2 regions of the Microbulbifer sp. ABE4_465 genome follow, and region 2 is predicted to be linked to the other one. Evidence: riboswitches for the same ligand, from Rfam matches in the RefSeq annotation. Region 2 holds a riboswitch; the other holds the start of a gene.
What was found. A riboswitch is a leader RNA that binds a small molecule or an ion and turns the genes downstream of it on or off. The one in region 2 is predicted to bind thiamine pyrophosphate.

Region 1 (9,720 bases), on a different contig from region 2:
TGGCGGCTCTGCACTGGATGCGGGGAAAGCGATTGCGCTGATGGTCGGGCAGACTCATCCCATCTGGGAATTCGAGGATGTGGGCGATAACTACCTGAAGGTAAATACTCGCGGCATGGTGCCGGTGATTGCGGTACCCACCACCGCCGGTACCGGTTCGGAAGTGGGGCGCTCATCGGTGATTACCGACGAGGGCGCCAAGCTAAAGAAAATCATTTTCCACCCGCGTATGCTGCCGGAAATTGTTCTTCTCGACCCTGAGCTCACTCTGGGGCTGCCAGCGCCGATTACCGCCGCGACCGGAATGGACGCGCTGTCACACAATCTGGAGGCCTATTGCTCGAACAATTTCCACCCCATGGCGGAAGGGATTGCCCTGGAGGCAATGCGCCTGATCAATGTCTACCTGCCGCGTGCAGTGGCCGATGGCAATGACCTGGAAGCGCGTATGCAGATGCTGGTGGCGTCCAGTATGGGGGCTACGGCTTTTCAGCGCGGGCTCGGCGCCATGCACGCGCTGGCGCACCCTCTCGGAGCGCTCTACGACAAACACCACGGTCTGTTGAACGCGATTCTGATGCCCTATGTGCTGAGTGCCAACAGGGTGGCCATCGAGGAGCCCATGAGCCGATTGTCCCGCTATCTGGCGCTGCCAGGTGCGGGTTTTGCTGGGGTGCTGGATTGGGTATTGTTTTTTCGGCGGGACTTCGGCATCCCCAATACGTTGGCGGAAATCGGTATTGGTGAGGAGGACGCGGATCGGATCGCAAATATGGCTGCAGAGGATCCTTCGGCACCGGGGAATCCGTTGCCGCTATCTGTGGACGACTACCGGGGCGTTTTTCTCGATGCCTGCCGTGGAAATCTTTAAGGGCGTCAGGGCAGCTCAGCCAAAAGGTCATTAATTTCAGACTTGAGCGCTGCCCGTGACATTGGCGGCGTTTCTGTATTGTGAATCTGAATTGTGTACCAGAGTATCGCCAGATAGCGGTAAACCTGCTGCCACCGCTGGAGCTTTTCCAGATCCCCGTCTGTGACCGGGCGCTGTAAATACCCCTCGAGCAGCACCTGCTGCTGATCATTCTCCATTTCAAACTCGAGGGTTACCGTGGCCAGATCGAAATAGGGGTGGCCGCAGGCCGCATACTCCCAGTCGATTGCGTACAGCCTCGAGAGTTCACCCACAAGCAGGTTCGCGGGCAGCAGGTCGTTGTGGCACAGGCAGTGATTGTTCGTGATCTGGCTGCATTCTATTAGCCGCGGCCGGAGTTTTTCCCGCAGTAGTTTCAGCGACGGGGAGAGAGAATCACTCGTGTTGATCGACTGCCAGTAGGTTTTGGCTTTGCCGGCGTAGTTGAGGTGTTTTGAGATTGGCGGAAGCTGGTGTATTTGCCGCAGCATCCGCGACAGTTCAGCAATCGCGTCCGGCTCTGATAATTCCAGTGGCCTGCCGTCAATGTAGCGGGTGACCAGATAGCGGTAGGCGGGGTCGACATATACCAGCGGGGCACTCAGTCCTGCGCTACCGGCGCGCGCCAGGGCTTCCGCTTCTGCGGTTCGGTTCAGGTCAAGGGCATCGGAGTTGTCTGCATTGATACGCAGTACCAGTCTTTCGTCGCCAGCCTGAAGCAGAAGGCTCTGGTTGGTCAGCCCACCACCGAGCGGGCGAACGATAACCGGTTGCTGGTCGCTCCAGTGTCGCCATTCATCGGCGAGCAGTTTGTCGACCTGTGCATTCATACCGCGACCGGTTGCTCCGGCTCGGAATGTTGCTGGCGATACAGCGCATACCACTGGAAGAAGCCAATGATCACAAGCACGACATACAGTACGAACAGCAGGGCGGTGAGATACATGCCGCGGTCGATATACAGATAAATGGCTGCGCCATCGATCACGATCCAGTAGAGCCAGTTCTCCAGTACCTTGCGGGTGACCATATAGGTGGTTACCACGGCGCCCCAGGTGGTAAAGGAATCCAGGTAGGGCAGGGCGGCGCTGGTATAGTTATCCAGCACATAGCCAAATATCAGGGTGAGCACGCCTACGCCCGCGAATGCGTAAAGGTGCATGGCTGCAGACCAGCGGTGAATATGCAGCTTTTCACCTTCTCTATTGCGATGCCGCCACTGCCACCAACCGTACACCGCGATCACCAGATAGAAAACCTGCAGCGCCGATTCTATCAACAGGCTGACATCCCAGAACAGGAACAGGTAGATGGCGGTACTGGCAAAGGCGGCGTACCAGCACAGGATATTTTCCCGCATGGCGAGCAGCAGGTAGGTCAGCGCCAGCACTACCGCCGCCACTTCCCATAGGGTCATGGCGGCGTAGGCGGAGGCGATGGCTTCGCGAATTTCCGGGGAGAGCATGGATCAGAGCCCGATATTGGGGTTCAGGTCGCCGTCGATAAATTTGCACACGAAAATAGCGCGCCCGAACTGCTCCCAGGATTTGCGCATTTCCGCTTTGAGCACGTCCATCACCACATCGTAATCACCGAATACCTGGGTGCTCATGGTATTGGAGATGACCTGCAGCTGCGGCTGTTCATTCAGGCGCTGGATAAAATCCTTGATGGCCGGGATGTACTCGTCTTTCAGCGGGTACATGCTGATTTCTACGGAGAGTTGCATATCAAGGCTCCCAATTAAAAGGTGTAGCTGCCGGAGATGCCCGCGGTGCGCGGTTCACCCAGCTGGTAGTAAGCCTCCGGGGCGTAGCCGTTGGCCGGATTGTTGCCGAACTGGTTGCTGAAGTAGAAACCGCGCGTGTAGATCACTTCGTCGGTCAGGTTTCTTCCCCACAGGGACAGGTCCCAGTTGTCGCCGCGGTAGGTGAGGCGTGCGTTGACCAGTTCGTAGGCGGTGGACTTCTCATTGTGGCTGTTGGAGAAGTAAAAGTCGTCTTTGCCTTCCAGTTCCACGCGCGCGCTCAGGTTATTGGTCAGCGCGTACTCCGCTCCGGTGAAATACTGGTAGTTGGGCGCGTGGGCCAGGTCGCGGCCGCCAAGGTCTACCGGTGAAGTCTCGCCGGTATTGTCATCGCGGCCGTCGACGTGGGTGCTGCTGACAAAGTCTTCGAATTCCGCATTCAGCCAACCGAAGGTGGCGAAGAGTTGCAGGCTATCGCTGGCCTGGAAGTTGATTTCCGCTTCGATACCGGTGCTGTGACCGCCAGCGGCATTGGCCAGGTAGTCATCGAAGGAAAAGTCTTCCGGGTTGAAAATGGATTGCTTGGCCTGAACGTCGCTGCGGTCCTGGTAAAAAGCGGCGACCTGAGCCTGCAGGCGGCTTTCCAGCCAGTCACCTTTTACCCCGAATTCGTAGTTCAGCATGCTCTCGGTATCGAACAGGAAGGTCTCGCTGCCGATGGCCGGATTGTTTTCTGAGGCGGAAATAATACGGCCGTTGACGCCACCCGCCTTGTAACCACGCGAGAGGGTGCCGTACAGCATGGTGTTGTCAGTGGCGCTGAACTGCAGGGTGATATTGCCGCCCCACAGGTCTTCGCTGGTATCGCTGGTGACTTGAAGATTGTCATTGTAGTCCGCGCGGCGCTGCTCCAGGCGCAGTCCGGTAATCAATTCAAAGCGCGCGCCAAGCTCGGTATTCAGCTGTCCGTAAACCGCGGCATTGTCGGTATCGAACTGGCTGGTAAAACTGGCGTTGCGCTCCAGCGCTTCTTCTTCGGTGCGAAGGTAGACACCGGCTACCCAGCCGGTGCTGCCGCCAAACAGGCGACTTTCGTCGGTGGAGACCAGGCGTACATCGGCGCTCAGGTTGTCGCGGTCGCGCAGATAGTTGTCGGTGGAGACGTACTCCCAAGGGTGGAAGCCAACGTAAGACCAGTCTTCATCGTAGCCGTATTCGGTGTCGGAACTGGCAGCACTCAATACTGAGTTGACGGTGAACAGTTCACTGGAGGTCCATTGGGTGCTGACTGCACCGGCGAGGGTTTCCTGGCGGTCCCAACCCGGTTGGTCGGACTGTGTGGTGCGGGAGTTATCGAAACTGAAGGCGTCGTAGCCGTTGTCCGCATCCAGGTAGAAGAGGGTGAAGTTCAGCTGCAGGTCGTCGCTGGCCTGGTAGCGCAGCTTGCCGCGGGCCACGGTCTCATCAATATTGTTGGTGTCTTTGCGGTCCAGGTAACGGTTGTGCACATAGCCGTCGGATTGCTGGTTCTGCACCGCGAAGCGGTAGCTCAGCTGCTCCGACAGCGGGCCACTGGTGACCGCGGAAAGAGTGTGGGAGCCGTAGCGGGCGGCTTCGGCGGATACCTTTGCAAAGGTTTCCGCGGTCGGCGCATTGCTGGTCATACTCACCAGACCGGCCAGCGCGTTGGCGCCGTACACGGTGCCCTGGGGGCCACGCAGGATTTCCACCTGCTGCATATCCAGGGTGCTGGCGGCGAGGCCCAGACCGGTAAAGTCGATACCGTCGACGATCAGGCCCACAGAGGGATTCACCGGGTCGATAAACTGGCTGCGCTCACCGATACCGCGGATCTGCACGAAACGGCCACGGGAGGCGCCGCTGGAGAAATTCACGTTGGGGGCCAGGTTCAGTAATTGCTCAAGGTTGGTAGCGCCGCGGGTTTCGATGGCGGCGGCATCCAGCACGGATACGCTGGTGGGGGTGTCGAGCTGGCTGGTGGCGCGCAGTTGGCTGGTGACCACTACTTCCTCGATGGCCGTTTCCGCGAGCGCGGCAGTGCTGACCAGCGCGGTTACAGCGCCAATGGCGTGGGCGAGTGGTTTGAAAACGTTATTGGTATTCATGGCTCTCTCGTACAAATCAGTGAGAGACCCGGAGCGCGACGTGAAGAGGGGAGCTGGTGGACTACCTATTCCTACGCCGGTATTAGCCGGATCAGGTTCAAGGGTTTCCTGTCGAGTCTTCAATGACTCTACAGCATCTCAGGCTTTCGCCACCCCTTAGGTTGTGCATGAGTTTTTGCGGGCGCGATCCTATCAGATAAGCGAAGTGTCAGGAACTGTGGTGTGCACGGAGAACAGCTTCGATAGGATGGTCATATCTGAATCGCCTATTGTGCTTTTTCGCGCAAGGCCAAACGCGTACAGGAGTTGATATGCGCGCTTTTTCACTACTGGATCTCTCGCCCATCACCGAGGGAAGCGACGCCCGCACGGCGTTGATGAACTCCCTGGACTTGGCACAGCACGCGGAACGCTTCGGTTACCGCCGCTACTGGATGGCGGAGCACCACAATATGACCGGTGTGGCCAGTGCGGCGACGGCGGTGGCGCTGGGTCATATTGCCGCGGGTACAGACAAGATTCGCGTCGCCGCTGGCGGCGTTATGCTTCCGAACCACGCACCGCTGGTGATTGCCGAGCAGTTCGGCACCCTGGCTGCGCTCTATCCGGACCGGGTCGATCTCGGGCTGGGGCGAGCGCCGGGCACCGATGGCGCCACCATGACCGCTCTGCGCCGGGATCCGCTGCACGCCGCAGATCACTTCCCGGAAGATGTGCGCGAGCTGTTGCGCTACTTTGCCCCGGAGAAGCCGGGCCAACGGGTGCGCGCAGTGCCGGGGGCCGGGCTGCAGGTGCCGATCTGGCTGCTGGGCTCCAGTCTCTACAGCGCGCAGCTGGCTGCGGCCATGGGACTGCCGTTTGCCTTTGCTTCCCATTTTGCCCCCGCCATGCTGGATCAGGCGTTGCATCTCTATAGAACACAGTTCAAACCTTCGGAATCGCTTGCTGAACCCTATGCCGCCGCAGCGATCAATGTGTTTGCCGCGGACGACACGGTAGAGGCGCGCAAGCTGATGACCTCCATCGAGCAGCAGTTTGTCGCCCTGCGCCGGGGCACCCCCGGGAAAATCAAACCGCCGGTGGATGACCCTGAGACCATCGCTGGCCCCGCCGAGCGCATGCAGGTAGCGCAGGCGCTGGCGGAGAGCGCGGTGGGTACGCGGGATACCGTGGCTGCCTGGATTGACCGTTTTGTTGAGCGGACCCGGGTGGACGAGCTGATCGTCACCGGCGCGATTTACGATCACACCGCGCGCCTGCGCTCCTTTGAGCTGGCAGCCGAGATTTTGCGGGAGCGAGTGGATGGCTGAAACTGCCCAGATCGATCGACAGATGCACTGGCGATGGTTCCTCGCCCACTTCTTGTTTGTACTGGTGGCGTGGACGCTGTTTATCAAATACCTGTTTCCCATCGCGGTTGCGCTTTCTAGCGGTGCGCCCTGGCACATTCATGTGTACTGGGATCTGTGGCCGGTGGCGCATCTGTGGCTGGGCTGGGCGCTACTCAGGCAGCCGGGCTACCTGCGCACTCTGGCCATCGTGATGTCCGTGGTAGAGGTCGTGATTATCGTCACCAAGTTTGCGCTATTTCTGGCCGAGCCCGAGTGGGATATCTGGCGAACCAACTGGTTCGTTAACAAGGTCTTTGTGCTCGCCTGTTTTATTCTGGTTCTCGCGACTGCACTGGCGCGACCGCGCGCATTAAGTGCCCAATAAATAGAGGAAGCCACCATGGAAGGTAAGACGCTACGCCGTCAATTTCTCAAAATGCTCGGGGCGGGTGTGGTCAGTGCCTGGGGCTTTCCGGGGTTGGCCAGTGCTCAGTCTCCGGCATTGCTGTCTAAGCCAATCCCCAGCAGCGGCGAATCGCTGCCGGTGATCGGTATGGGTACCTGGCGCACGTTTAATGTGGGCAAGGATCCGGAGTTGCTGGCTGCGCGCACTCAGGTACTGAAGGCCTTTTTTGCCAGCGGTGGTGGCCTGGTCGATTCGTCTCCCATGTATGGCTCCGCAGCGGATACGCTCGGCTTTGCTCTGAAACAGTTAGGTATCCCGAAAACACTGTTCAGTGCGGAAAAGGTCTGGAGCCCCGCCGGTGGCACTTCTCGTGAACAGGTCGCCAGCCTTGCCGAACGCTGGGGATTGAAAACTTTTGATCTGGTTCAGGTACACAATCTGGATGACTGGCAGGAGCATTTAGCCGTACTGCGTGAACTGAAGGCGAGTGGTGTTATTCGCTATCTCGGTATCACCACTTCCCACGGCCGCCGTCACCAAGAGTTTGAACAGGTGATGGCGAGCACGGAAATCGACTTCGCCCAGATGACCTACAACATCACCCACCGTGAGGTGGAAGCGCGGCTATTACCGCTGGCACGGGAAAAGGGTATTGCCGTTATCGCCAACCGCCCCTACGACGGTGGCAGCCTGATCAAGGGGTTGAAGCGCAGGGAAAAAGTACCCGCCTGGGCAACGGCGGAATTTGGCTGCCGCACCTGGGCGGATTTCCTGCTCAAGTTTATCGTCAGCCATGCGGCGGTGAACTGTGCCATTCCGGCAACCTCGCGGGTGGAGCACATGAACGAAAATATGGCGGCGGGCGCTGCGCCGCTGCCGGATGCAAAGACACGACAGAAAATGGTCGCGTATATCGATTCTCTGTAAATCCATTCTTCCCCTAAAAAGTACCGACTAAGTGGGCGCACCATGAGCGAGTGGAATAGCTACCAGATCCAGGATTTTGTTCCCTTCAGTGCGGATGTGTACTTCCGCATGCTGGAACGAATGGGGGAAACCTTCTGGCCGCTGCAGCTATTTACCCTCGCGACAGGGATTGCGGCGCTGATATGCGCATTGCGCGGAAAATCCCGTATGGCGCTTCTGCTTCTTGCGCCGGTATGGGTATTTGTCGGGGTGGCTTTTTTTGCACAGCGCTACGCAAATCTGAACTGGATCGGGCAATTTCTCGGTTGGATCTGGATTGCGCAGGCGGCGCTGCTGGTTTTGCTTGCGGCGACAGGGCGCGGCACTGCGGGTCCCGTGGAGTCCCTCTCAGCAAGCAGCATCACCGGTGTACTGATTTCCCTGGTTGGTTTCCTGATGTTTCCGTTGCTGGCGCCGGTGCTTGGTGCCAGTTGGACTCAGGCGGAAGCGTTCGGCTTGCACCCGGATCCCACAGCGGTGGTGAGCCTCGCTATTTTTATGATCGCCCTGCGTGGCGGGGCTCAGTGGTTGACCTGCCTGGTCCCCCTGCTGTGGATCACGCTATCTGCGCTCACGCTGCAGGTACTCGATGCGCCATGGTGGCCGGCTTTGTTCGCAGTGGCCGCCATGGCCGTCGGTGGGGTGTTTAGCGGGCTAAGTACCCGAACGTGAAGATTGTGGCCTTGCAAAGCTGTCTGACCGGTTTTTATTAATCGGCCAAACACATATAATCCCTCAACGGAATATAGCCTCTATCGACCCGGTCTGATTGTTTTTTGATCGGGCATCGATAGTGACCCCTGTCCCCCGTCCTGCTTCTGCTTAAAGATGGTAGAGAGACGGGTACAACCGGAGACCAAATAATGAAAATCGCATTGATGAACGAATTCAGCCAGGCATCCAAAAACGCCGTGGTTCTGAAAGAGCTGCAGGACGTTGCCGGCGAACTGGGCCACACCGTGTACAACACCGGTATGAGCGACGACAACGATCACCGCCTGACCTACATCCACCTGGGCATCATGGGCAGCCTGCTGCTGAACTCCAAGGCCGTGGACTTCGTGGTAAGCGGTTGTGGCACCGGCCAGGGCGCGCTCATGTCCCTGAACGCATACCCGGGCGTAACCTGTGGCTATTGCATCGATCCGGCTGACGCCTTCCTGTTTGCCCAGATCAATAACGGCAACGCGCTGGCCATTCCCTTCGCCAAGGGCTTCGGTTGGGGTGCGGAGCTGAACATTCGCTATATGTTCGAAAAAGCTTTCACCGGCGTAAAAGGCCAGGGCTACCCGCCGGAGCGCAAAGAATCCCAGGTGGCCAACGCCGGTATCCTGAACCACATCAAGGAAGCCACCGGAAAAGCCTACCTGGACGGCCTTAAAGCCATCGATCCGGAGCTGGTGAAAACCGCCGTAACCGGCGAGCGTTTCCAGGCTTGTTTCTTCGAAAACAGCCAGGACCAGGAACTGACCGACTTCGTGCGCAGTGTGCTGGATTCCTGAGTGAAGCCGCGCTAAACAGGCGCCGCTTTCAAAAGGCCGCTGCGGAAACTCCGGGGCGGCCTTTTTTGTTATAGTCGTTTGCTACTTTTCGTTTCTGGCGAGGGACCTGCTCAGATGTCCAAGGGAAAACGGAACGCTACCGTGCCCTATCTTCAGGAAGGCGAACGCGCGGTCCTGTTCGACGGGGTTTGCCGGCTGTGTTCCTTCTGGGCGCGCTTTCTACTGAAGTTCGATCGCCATCGCCGCCTGATACTCGCCACTGTGCAGTCGGAAGAGGGGCAGGCGATCCTGTCGTTTTTCCATATGCCCCTCGATGAATATGAAACCCTGCTTCTGGTTGAAAGTGGCCAGATGTACGTAAAATCTGACGCGATACTCCGCATTCTAAAACTGCTCCCCTTTCCCTGGCCGATACTCACCTGCTTTCGATTGATTCCGCCATCGGTACGCGACTGGATTTACGACCGCGTCGCGCGCAACCGGTATCGGTTGTTCGGAAAAAATGCGGTATGTGTGGTTCCGAGTGCAGAAGAGGAAGCTCGCTTTCTCCGTAAAAGATAGAAGTTCCCCGGCTCATGGGGCGCGTTCGAACTTTACACGCTGGCGCGCCTGTCGGATGTCTGGATTCGCCGACCCGATAGGAAAGCCTATCCTCTGTTTGAAGACTTTCCTCTACACTGCGGACTCCATTTCAATTCTTTGGCCAATCTCCTGGCCAATTTACTGGAGCCC
Region 2 (9,720 bases):
GAACGTGGGTAAGCACGCCGGTGGTGTGGTTATCGCTCCGACAAAGCTCACCGACTTCGCCCCGCTCTATTGTGACGAAACCGGTGCGGGTCTGGTTACCCAGTTCGACAAGAACGACGTGGAAGACGCGGGCCTGGTGAAGTTCGACTTCCTGGGTCTGCGGACCCTGACCATCATCGACTGGGCCAAGGCGATGGTGGACGAGCAGCGCGCGATCGAGGGCAAAGAGCCGCTGGTGATTGAAGCGCTGCCGCTGGACGATCCCGAAACCTACAAGATGATCAAGCGCGCCGAGACCACCGCGGTATTCCAGCTGGAATCCCGCGGTATGAAGGACCTGATCAAGCGCCTGCAGCCGGATAACCTCGAGGACATGATCGCCCTGGTGGCCCTGTTCCGCCCGGGCCCGCTGCAGTCGGGCATGGTGGACGACTTTATCAACCGGAAGCACGGCCGCGCGCAGGTGGCTTACCCGGATGCCAAATACCAGCACGAAAAACTGAAACCCATCCTGGAGCCCACCTACGGGGTAATTGTTTACCAGGAACAGGTGATGCAGATTGCCCAGGAGCTCGCGGGCTATACCCTCGGCGGCGCGGATATGCTGCGCCGGGCCATGGGTAAGAAAAAGCCCGAGGAGATGGCCAAGCAGCGGGAAACCTTTGAGCAGGGCGCCAAGGAGCAGGGAGTAGACCCGGATCTGGCGATCAAGATTTTCGACCTTGTGGAAAAGTTCGCCGGTTACGGCTTCAATAAATCCCACTCCGCCGCCTACGCACTGGTGTCTTACCAGACCGCCTGGCTGAAGGCCCACTACCCGGCACAGTTTATGGCCGCCACCATGTCTTCGGACATGGACAAGACCGATAAGGTGGTGACCTTTATCGAAGAGTGCCGGGCCATGAAGCTGGACCTGGTGCCGCCGGATGTAAACCTGGGTACCTATCAATTCTCCGTGCCTGTCTCCGAGAGCGGGGATAACCGCATCATCTACGGTCTGGGTGCGATCAAGGGGCTGGGTGAAGGCCCCATCGACAACATCATTGCCGAGCGCGAACAGAATGGGCCCTTTACCGATCTGTTCGATTTCTGTTCCCGTATCGATCCGCGCAAGGTGAACAAGCGCGCGCTGGAGGCACTGGTGCGCTCCGGTGCCCTGGACAGCATTGGCCCGGATACCAACAGCGCCGACGGTCTGGATTATTCCCGCGCGGTGCTGTTTAACGCGCTGGATGAGGCGGTGAAGTCCGCCGAGCAGCAGAGCAAGAACGACAGCGCCGGTATGATGGACCTGTTTGGCGAGGTGGTGCGCTCGGCGTCCGATGGCGATGTGTACGAGGATTTTCGCAGCGCGCGCCCGTGGAGTATTCGCGAGCGTCTCGAGGGCGAGAAGAGCACCCTCGGTCTTTACCTCACCGGGCACCCCATCGATGAATACGAGGATGAACTCAAGCACCTGGTAAATGCGCGCATTGCCGATCTGAAACCGGGCCGGGAAAACCAGAAGGTGGCCGGCCTGTGTGTGGGTATGCGGGTGATGAAGACCAAGCGCGGCGATTCTATGGCGATTGTGACCCTGGATGACCGCAGTGCGCGGATCGAGGCGGCGGTGTTCAGCGAGGCATTTGGCGAGCACCGGGAAAAGCTGGTCAAGGACGCGCTGCTGGTGCTGGAGGGCTCTATCTCTCACGACGATTACAGTGGCGGTCTGAAGATGAGCGTGAACAGTGTGTCCACGCTGGATGACCTGCGCAGTGGCAGTGTGATCGGGGTGACCCTGAAGATCGACAGTGCCCAGGCGTTGCCGAAGATGGGGCAGCGTTTGAGCGCCTGCCTGCGTCCCTATGTGGGCGGCTCCTGCCCGGTGCTGGTGGAAGTGGAGCGTAGCGACGCGCGCGGCACGTTTCGCCTGGCGGATGAGTGGAAAGTGGAGCCAAATGACCAGCTGATCCAGTCCCTGCGGGAGGTGATCGGCCGGGACCGGGTGCAGCTCAACTACAATCAACGGCAGTAATTTTTCACTTGAGTCATTCGGTGGCGGTGGCGCTGCCGGGTGCGGTCTTGCGAGACACGCCGTGCACCCATCCCTGGGGGCTCTGCACCGCCATCCTTGGCGGTGAAGGTCTCGCAAGACCGCACCCGGCATCGCCACCTTCGCTCGAGGCTACGCCAAGCGATTTGTATTGCGCGACCAGCCTCCCGATTCAGGCTTTCTGTACTGTCGGAATCTAGTCAAGTGAACGCATGCACTCGACTGAGTGGTCCTATCCCGGTAAGCTAGCCGCCATTTTCAGTAGACGAGGCCTGTTTGCGACCGTTCGGGGTAGTTTGGTCGCATTTTCCAACATTTGGCAGGCCCACAGATTTATCAAGGCGCGAATTAAATGAACTTCAGTTTTCTCGAGTTTGAACAGCCGATTGCGGAACTGGAAAGCAAGATCAAGGAACTTCAGCACGTCGGGGATGACAACGACCTGAACATTGCGGAAGAGATCACCCGCCTGCGGGAAAAGAGCGAGAAGCTCACCGAGTCTCTGTATTCCGACCTCTCTCCCTGGCAGATCGTGCAGGTGGCCCGCCACCCGCAGCGTCCTTACGCCAAGGACTATATCGAGCGGATCTTCACCGACTGGGACGAGCTGCACGGCGACCGTCACTTCGGCGACGACAAGGCGATTATTGCCGGTATCGGCCGTCTGGAAGGCCGCCCGGTAGCGGTGATTGGTGAGGAGAAGGGGCGCTCCGTAAACGAAAAAGTGAAGCGCAACTTTGGTATGCCGAAGCCAGAAGGCTACCGCAAGGCCCAGCGCGTCATGGAGATGGCAGAGCGCTTCAAGATGCCGGTGCTGACCCTGATCGACACTCCCGGGGCCTACCCGGGGATCGACAGTGAGGAGCGCGGTATCTCCGAGGCGATTGCCAAGAACCTGGCGGTGATGTCCCGCCTGCGTACACCGATTATCTGTACGGTAATTGGTGAGGGTTCTTCCGGTGGTGCACTGGCGATCGGTGTGGGCGACCAGCTGAATATGTTGCAGTACTCCACCTACTTTGTGATTTCGCCGGAAGGCTGCGCGAATATCATCTGGAAAACCGTGGAAAAGGCGCCGCTGGCGGCCGAGGCCATGGGGGTGACTTCCAGTGTGTTGGAAGAACTGGGTATTGTGGATGAGACACTGCCGGAGCCCCTGGGCGGCGCGCACCGCGATCCGGATCTGATGGCGGGGCGCCTGCGCGATCGTCTGTCCGAACAGCTGGACAAACTGACCGCTGTTCCTCTGGATGAACTGCTGGAAAAACGCTACCAGCGCCTGATGAGCTACGGCAACGTGGTGAGCTGAACCCCGTCGCTGTTTGTGGATATAAAAAGACCGGCATTCACGCCGGTTTTTTTATGCTCGCATCCTTTTCCTGTCCTTAAATGACCAGCTTCGGGCCCGGGACTACTGGGTTTGAAGCTGTCCTTACGGCTAGACTGGCCATCGCTCAAAAACCGGTCGAATCACTGCTTGCATTACTCGCAGCGCTCGAGGTCGGCGCGATAATAATCACTGTTCAAAGCGTGGGGGTAGTCCTTGGCGGAGTTGGGTTCGCTGTTAAGCCTGATGCCAGACCAGAGCCCCGGCCTTGCCCTCGGGTTGCTGCTGCTAGTCTGCGTGGTCAGTGCGTTTATCTCCGCGGTGACTGGCGGCGCCGGCGGTATCCTTATGTTCGCCGCGCTCAATGTGGTGATCCCCCTGCGCGCCCTGGTGCCGATCCACGGAGCCGTACAGCTGATGAACAACCTCGCGCGCGTGGTCTATGTGCGCGAGCATATCCGCTGGGACCAGTGCATTCCGTTCTTTGTCGGTTGCACCCTGGGTTCCGCCGCCATGACCCTGGGACTGGCAAATCTCGATTGGCAACAACTGCCACTGGTGCTGCTGGCGGTTTTGATTTTTTACACCGTGTTCAAACCGAAAAAGCTCCCGGAAATCCGCCTCAATCCGCGCAATTTTTTCTGGGTAGGCCTTGCCACCGGCACCCTGGGTATTGTGGCCGGCGCCGTAGATCCGCTATTGGCCGCGTTCTTTGTGCGTAAGGATATGACGCCCAAAGAAATCGTGGCGAATAAATCCGTAATGCAGGCCTGGTGCCACGCGCTCAAGGTGCCTGCATTTATTTATCTTGGCTTCGCCTTTTCCGAACACCTGGGGCTGATTCTGCTGCTGACCGTTGCAGCGGTGATCGGCACCCGCATTGGTATCGCACTGTTGAACCGGATTAAAAGCGAAGTCTTTTTCAATCTTATGCGCGCGGCACTCTTGATCGCCGGGGCCCGCATTATCTATCAATTAATTGCCCCCACAGTTTAAGCAGAATAAAAAATAGGTACCCAACATGGCCGACTACCAGATTATCAACCCGTATAACGGCGAGCAGATCGAAGCCTACGATTTCCACAGTAAAGAACAGGTGGAGCAGGCCATCCAGACCCTCGTTGCCGGTCGTAAAATCCAGCAGGCCACGCCCGCGTTCGAGCGCTCCAATATCCTGATGAAACTTGCCCAGCTGATGCTGGAGCGCAAGGAAGACCTGGCTCGCCTGATTTGCGAAGAGACCGGCAAAACCATCAGCGACAGCCGCATCGAAATCGACCGTGCTTACAACACCGCGCTCGCCAGCGCCATGGAAGCCCGCAACATCAACGGCGAAGCCCTCGACTCCGACGCCTTCCCGCCCATGCGCGAGAAAATCGGCGTAGTCCTGTGGAAACCGCTCGGCACCGTCCTGTGTATCACCCCGTTCAATTTTCCGATCAACATCGCCGTACATAAAATTGGCCCGGCCTTCGCCGCCGGCAACACCATCCTGTTCAAGCCGGGCCCGCAAAACAAACGCTCTGCGGAACTTCTGGTAGAACTCTGCTACGCCGCCGGCATGGACAAATCCGTTTTGCAGATGCTGATCCCCGATATCGAAGCAACAAGCTACGCCGTCTCCCACCGCGAAATCCAGGCCATCAACTTCACCGGCGGCACCGCCGCCGCCAACGCCATCGCCAAGAATGCCGGCTACAAAAAAATGCTGTTCGAACTCGGCGGCAACGACCCATTGATCGTTATGCCCGACGCCGACCTCGACGCCGCCGTCAACGCCACCATCAACCAACGCTTCGCCACCGCCGGTCAGCGCTGCACCGCCGCCAAACGGTTGTTCGTGCACAGCGACGTGTTTGACTCCTTCAGCAACAAACTCATTATCGCCACCTCCAATCTCAACGTCGGCGATCCAATGCAGGACGACACATTTATTGGCCCACTGATTCACACCGCCGCTGCCGACGAAGTGGAAGCACGCATCGAATCCGCAGTGAAAGCAGGCGCACGGGTACTTTATGGCCACAAGCGCGAAGGCAATATCCTCTGGCCAACCATCCTCGACAACGTCGCCGACGACGCCGAACTGGTTGCGGAAGAAACCTTCGGCCCGGTAGTGCCGCTGCGGAAATTCGACGATGAAGCGGAGCTGATCTCGCTGATCAACAGCTCTCCATTTGGCCTGCAGGCCGGTGTGTTCACCCAAAACCTCGCCCTCGCCAAACGTCTCTACAACCAGCTGGACGTAGGCCTACTCGCCGTCAATGACGGCCCGGGTTTCCGCGCGGAGCACTTCCCCTTCGGCGGCGTAAAAGAAAGCGGTGTTGGCCGGGAAGGTGTGAGTTACGCCATCCGCGAAATGAGCTACCAGAAAACACTGGTGATCTAACCACTACGAAGCCAGATGGTGAAATCGAAGTCAGAAGTCTGAATCGAAGGTCGGGCGCTGGGTAGTAGCTTTCAGGAGCGTCGGCGACATGGACGTCGCCGACGCAGCGTACAGGGACGTATTTACACTGGTCCTGAAAGCTACTACCCAGTGGCCGGGCGCCACTAGAAGTGCTACGAAGTACAACGGACCTCCCTGCCGCGACAAACCTAATTCAGGGCGCAGAACCACACCTCAAATTCTCTAAGACTTGTTCTTCCGGTCAAATTACCACTATACTCGGCCCCAACTTGTCGGAGTGCCTTTGGGCTGAGATCGCTGTTGCGAGATCCGTTGAACCTGATCGGGGTAACCCCCGCGTAGGGAACAAGATCTGAATTCGCTACTTTTTCGCGCGCTTGTTAAATGTCTTTGCGCCCGAACGCCTCTCTCCTCACTGGTACCCCCGGCAATCCACTCATGGATTAGATCGTCAAGCAATGACGCAAGGGGTTAGCATGTCTCAAGTCGCCGAACCGCAAAATAAAAACAGCAAAGTCGATAAAAAAAGCCGCGCCGCCAGCCGCGACAGTGCAAAACAGTTTCTCGACAACCTCACTGCCCAACAATTTCCCAACTCCCGTAAGGTGTATCTGGAAGGCGAGCATGCAGGTGTAAAAGTCGGCGTACGCGAAATCTGCCTCGGCCAGAGCCTCGTCGGGGGCGACGAAGAAAACCCCGTGTTCGAGCCCAACGAACCCCTGCAAGTGTACGATACCGCCGGCCCATACTCCGACCCCGACTACACACCCAACGTCCGCGACGGCCTGCCCAAACTGCGCCAGCAATGGATCGAAGCCCGCGGCGACACCGAAATTCTCGACACCCGTCAGGCCGCCTACAGCCAGAAACGCATGGCCGACCAGGGACTCGACCATATCCGCTTCGACAACCTGCCCGCCCCGCGCAAAGCCAAGCCCGGTAAAAACGTCTCCCAGATGCACTACGCCCGCCAGGGCATCATCACCCCCGAGATGGAATTTATCGCCATTCGCGAGAATATGGGCCGCGCACAGCTGGTCGAACAGCTAACGGACAAGGACTACCAAAAAGCCCGCGAAGGTATCTACATCCCGCCGCAAATCACCCCGGAATTCGTCCGCCGCGAAGTCGCCGAAGGCCGCGCGATTATTCCCGCGAACATCAACCACACAGAACTGGAACCGATGATTATCGGTCGCAACTTCCTGTGTAAGGTGAACTCCAATATCGGCAACTCCGCGATCACTTCGTCTATCGAAGAAGAAGTGGAAAAACTCGTCTGGTCGATCAAATGGGGCGGCGACACTGTCATGGACCTGTCCACTGGCCAGAATATCCACGAAACCCGCGAATGGATCCTGCGCAACAGCCCGGTCCCCATCGGCACCGTACCGATCTACCAGGCCCTGGAAAAAGTCGACGGCATCGCCGAAGACCTCAACTGGGACGTATTCCGCGATACGTTGATCGAACAGGCCGAGCAGGGCGTTGACTACTTCACCATTCATGCAGGTGTACTGCTGCGCTACGTACCGCTGACCGCCAAACGCGTCACCGGCATCGTCTCCCGCGGCGGCTCCATCATGGCCAAATGGTGCCTCGCGCACCACAAAGAAAACTTCCTCTACACCCACTTCGAGGATATCTGTGAAATTCTAAAAGCCTACGATGTCAGCTTCTCACTGGGCGACGGCCTGCGCCCCGGCTGTATCGCCGACGCCAACGACGAAGCCCAGTTCGGCGAACTGCGCACCCTCGGCGAACTCACCGAAATCGCCTGGAAACACGACGTCCAGACCATGATCGAAGGCCCCGGCCACGTGCCCATGCACAAAATCAAGGAAAACATGGACGAGCAGCTCGAACACTGTCACGGCGCCCCCTTCTATACATTGGGCCCCTTGACCACCGACATCGCCCCCGGCTACGACCACATCACCTCCGGCATCGGCGCCGCCATGATCGGCAGCATGGGCTGCGCCATGCTCTGCTACGTAACCCCCAAAGAGCACCTCGGCCTGCCCAACAAAGAAGACGTAAAAGAAGGCCTCATGGCCTACAAAATCGCCGCCCACGCCGCCGACCTCGCCAAGGGCCACCCGCGCGCCTACAAACGCGACGACGCCCTCTCCAAGGCCCGCTTTGAATTCCGCTGGGAAGACCAGTTCAACCTCGGCCTAGACCCCGAACGCGCGCGCATGTACCACGACGAAACCTTGCCCAAAGAATCCGGCAAAGTCGCCCACTTCTGCTCCATGTGCGGCCCGAAATTCTGCTCAATGAAAATCACCCAAGACGTTCGCGACTACGCGGCAAAACAGGAAGCAGAAGCCAACAAAGGAATGGAAGAAATGTCGATCAAGTTCAAAGAGCTAGGCGCAGAGATTTACCACAAGGGATAAGGAATCACTGAAAAGCTACTGCGCGTGCGCCTGGCGGCGTCCGGCGGTGCTCGTAATCCTCACGTACTGCAAGTACGCTCCGGTTACTGCGCTCCGGCGGCCACCACCAGCCACCCGCTCGCTACGCTTTTCAGCGATTCCTTCCGAAATAGCAGAACTTGATGCGAAGGCAGTGATGCGGGTAAGCCTTTGCCAGACCTTCTGCGAGAGGGACCTCGCAGTAGAGCCCCCATGGATGGGTTCACGGCGTGTCTGGCAAAGGCTTACCCGTAGCGCTGCCGCCCCGAGTTGCCCGAGCACGAACCCCGGAATTAAAACGTGGCACAAGCCAAATTAAAGATTGGAATTGCAGGAGCCGGCCTGATGGGCCGCCTTCTAGCCTGGCGTTTGTCTGAAAAAAGCCACCAAGTAACCCTGTTCGAATCCGGTAGCCTGGAAAAACCTGCGGGCGCCTGCCACACCGCCGCCGGCATGATCTCGCCACTTTCCGAACTGTTCCACTGCCCACTCCCAATCTACCAATTGGGCATGCAAAGCCTGCAGCACTGGCCAAGCTGGGTAACGCAACTGGAACAAACCACCGGCACCAATGTCGATTACCGCGAGAAGGGCAGTATCCTCATTGCCCACCCACAAGACCGCAACGAACTCCTGCAATTCCAGCAGGAACTCAACGCAAAACTGGGCCCAGAAAACCGCGACCAACTGCAATGGCTAGACAATAACGCCCTGCGAAATCTCGAACCCGAACTAGACCGCTTCGACCAAGGCCTCTACCTTTCTTCTGAGGCCGACATCGACAACCGCAAACTACTGCCAGCGCTGCACAAAGCACTCCAGCAAAACAACATAGAAATCCGCGAAAACACCCCGGTAGACTGCACCCCCGAAACTATCCAAACCGAAACCGGCAGCGAACACTTCGACCTGGTCATCGATACCCGCGGCCTCGGTGCCAAAAAACAGATCAGCGACTTACGTGGCGTCCGCGGCGAAGTCATGGTTGTAGAAACCCCGGAAGTGCAACTAAACCGCCCCGTGCGCCTGCTGCACCCCAGATACCAACTCTACGCAGTACCCAGAGCCAACAACCAGACCGTCATCGGCGCCACCGAAATCGAAAGCGAAGATATGAGCCCCATATCCCTGCGCTCCACCATGGAACTCTCCAGCGCCCTCTACTCGATTCATCCCGCCTTCGCCGAAGCCCGCGTGATCGAAACCCGCGTCAACTGTCGTCCGGCAACCATGGACAATCTGCCGGTAGTCGAAAGCGAGCCGGGCCTGATTCGAATCAACGGACTCTTCCGCCACGGCTACCTGCTAGCTCCCGCACTGGTAACCCAGGCCGAAAACGAAATTTCCAAATTAACCCAAGCGACAGAACAGGTGATCTGATGCAATTACTGGTCAACGGCGAACCCATCACTTTTGAAAGTGATCAATCATTGTCAGATTTACTGCAACAACTGGGCTATAGCGGTGAGACCTTCGCCGTTGCTTTAAACGGCGACTTCGTCCCCCGCGCCACTTACGAGCAGACAGCGCT

Region 1: it holds a riboswitch for thiamine pyrophosphate, as region 2 does, so the genes downstream of both, ACXAG1_RS07865 (TonB-dependent receptor) here and thiC (phosphomethylpyrimidine synthase ThiC) in region 2, are expected to answer to the same signal.

Annotation. Positions count from the first base shown of each region.
Region 1 is NZ_JBSWXV010000003.1:202,106-211,825, forward strand. Features, by position in the region: gene ACXAG1_RS07845 (iron-containing alcohol dehydrogenase) at 1-871, shown strand, start outside; gene ACXAG1_RS07850 (phosphotransferase) at 877-1,740, opposite strand; gene pnuC (nicotinamide riboside transporter PnuC) at 1,737-2,375, opposite strand; gene ACXAG1_RS07860 (YkoF family thiamine/hydroxymethylpyrimidine-binding protein) at 2,379-2,639, opposite strand; gene ACXAG1_RS07865 (TonB-dependent receptor) at 2,654-4,783, opposite strand; TPP riboswitch at 4,835-4,950, opposite strand; gene ACXAG1_RS07870 (LLM class flavin-dependent oxidoreductase) at 5,095-6,093, shown strand; gene ACXAG1_RS07875 (hypothetical protein) at 6,086-6,499, shown strand; gene ACXAG1_RS07880 (aldo/keto reductase) at 6,515-7,447, shown strand; gene ACXAG1_RS07885 (DUF6064 family protein) at 7,490-8,158, shown strand; gene ACXAG1_RS07890 (RpiB/LacA/LacB family sugar-phosphate isomerase) at 8,350-8,988, shown strand; gene ACXAG1_RS07895 (thiol-disulfide oxidoreductase DCC family protein) at 9,103-9,549, shown strand.
Region 2 is NZ_JBSWXV010000010.1:32,469-42,188, forward strand. Features, by position in the region: gene dnaE (DNA polymerase III subunit alpha) at 1-2,014, shown strand, start outside; gene ACXAG1_RS14620 (acetyl-CoA carboxylase carboxyltransferase subunit alpha) at 2,385-3,341, shown strand; gene ACXAG1_RS14625 (sulfite exporter TauE/SafE family protein) at 3,576-4,355, shown strand; gene safD (sulfoacetaldehyde dehydrogenase SafD) at 4,381-5,748, shown strand; TPP riboswitch at 6,033-6,131, shown strand; gene thiC (phosphomethylpyrimidine synthase ThiC) at 6,246-8,171, shown strand; gene thiO (glycine oxidase ThiO) at 8,490-9,569, shown strand; gene thiS (sulfur carrier protein ThiS) at 9,569-9,720, shown strand, end outside.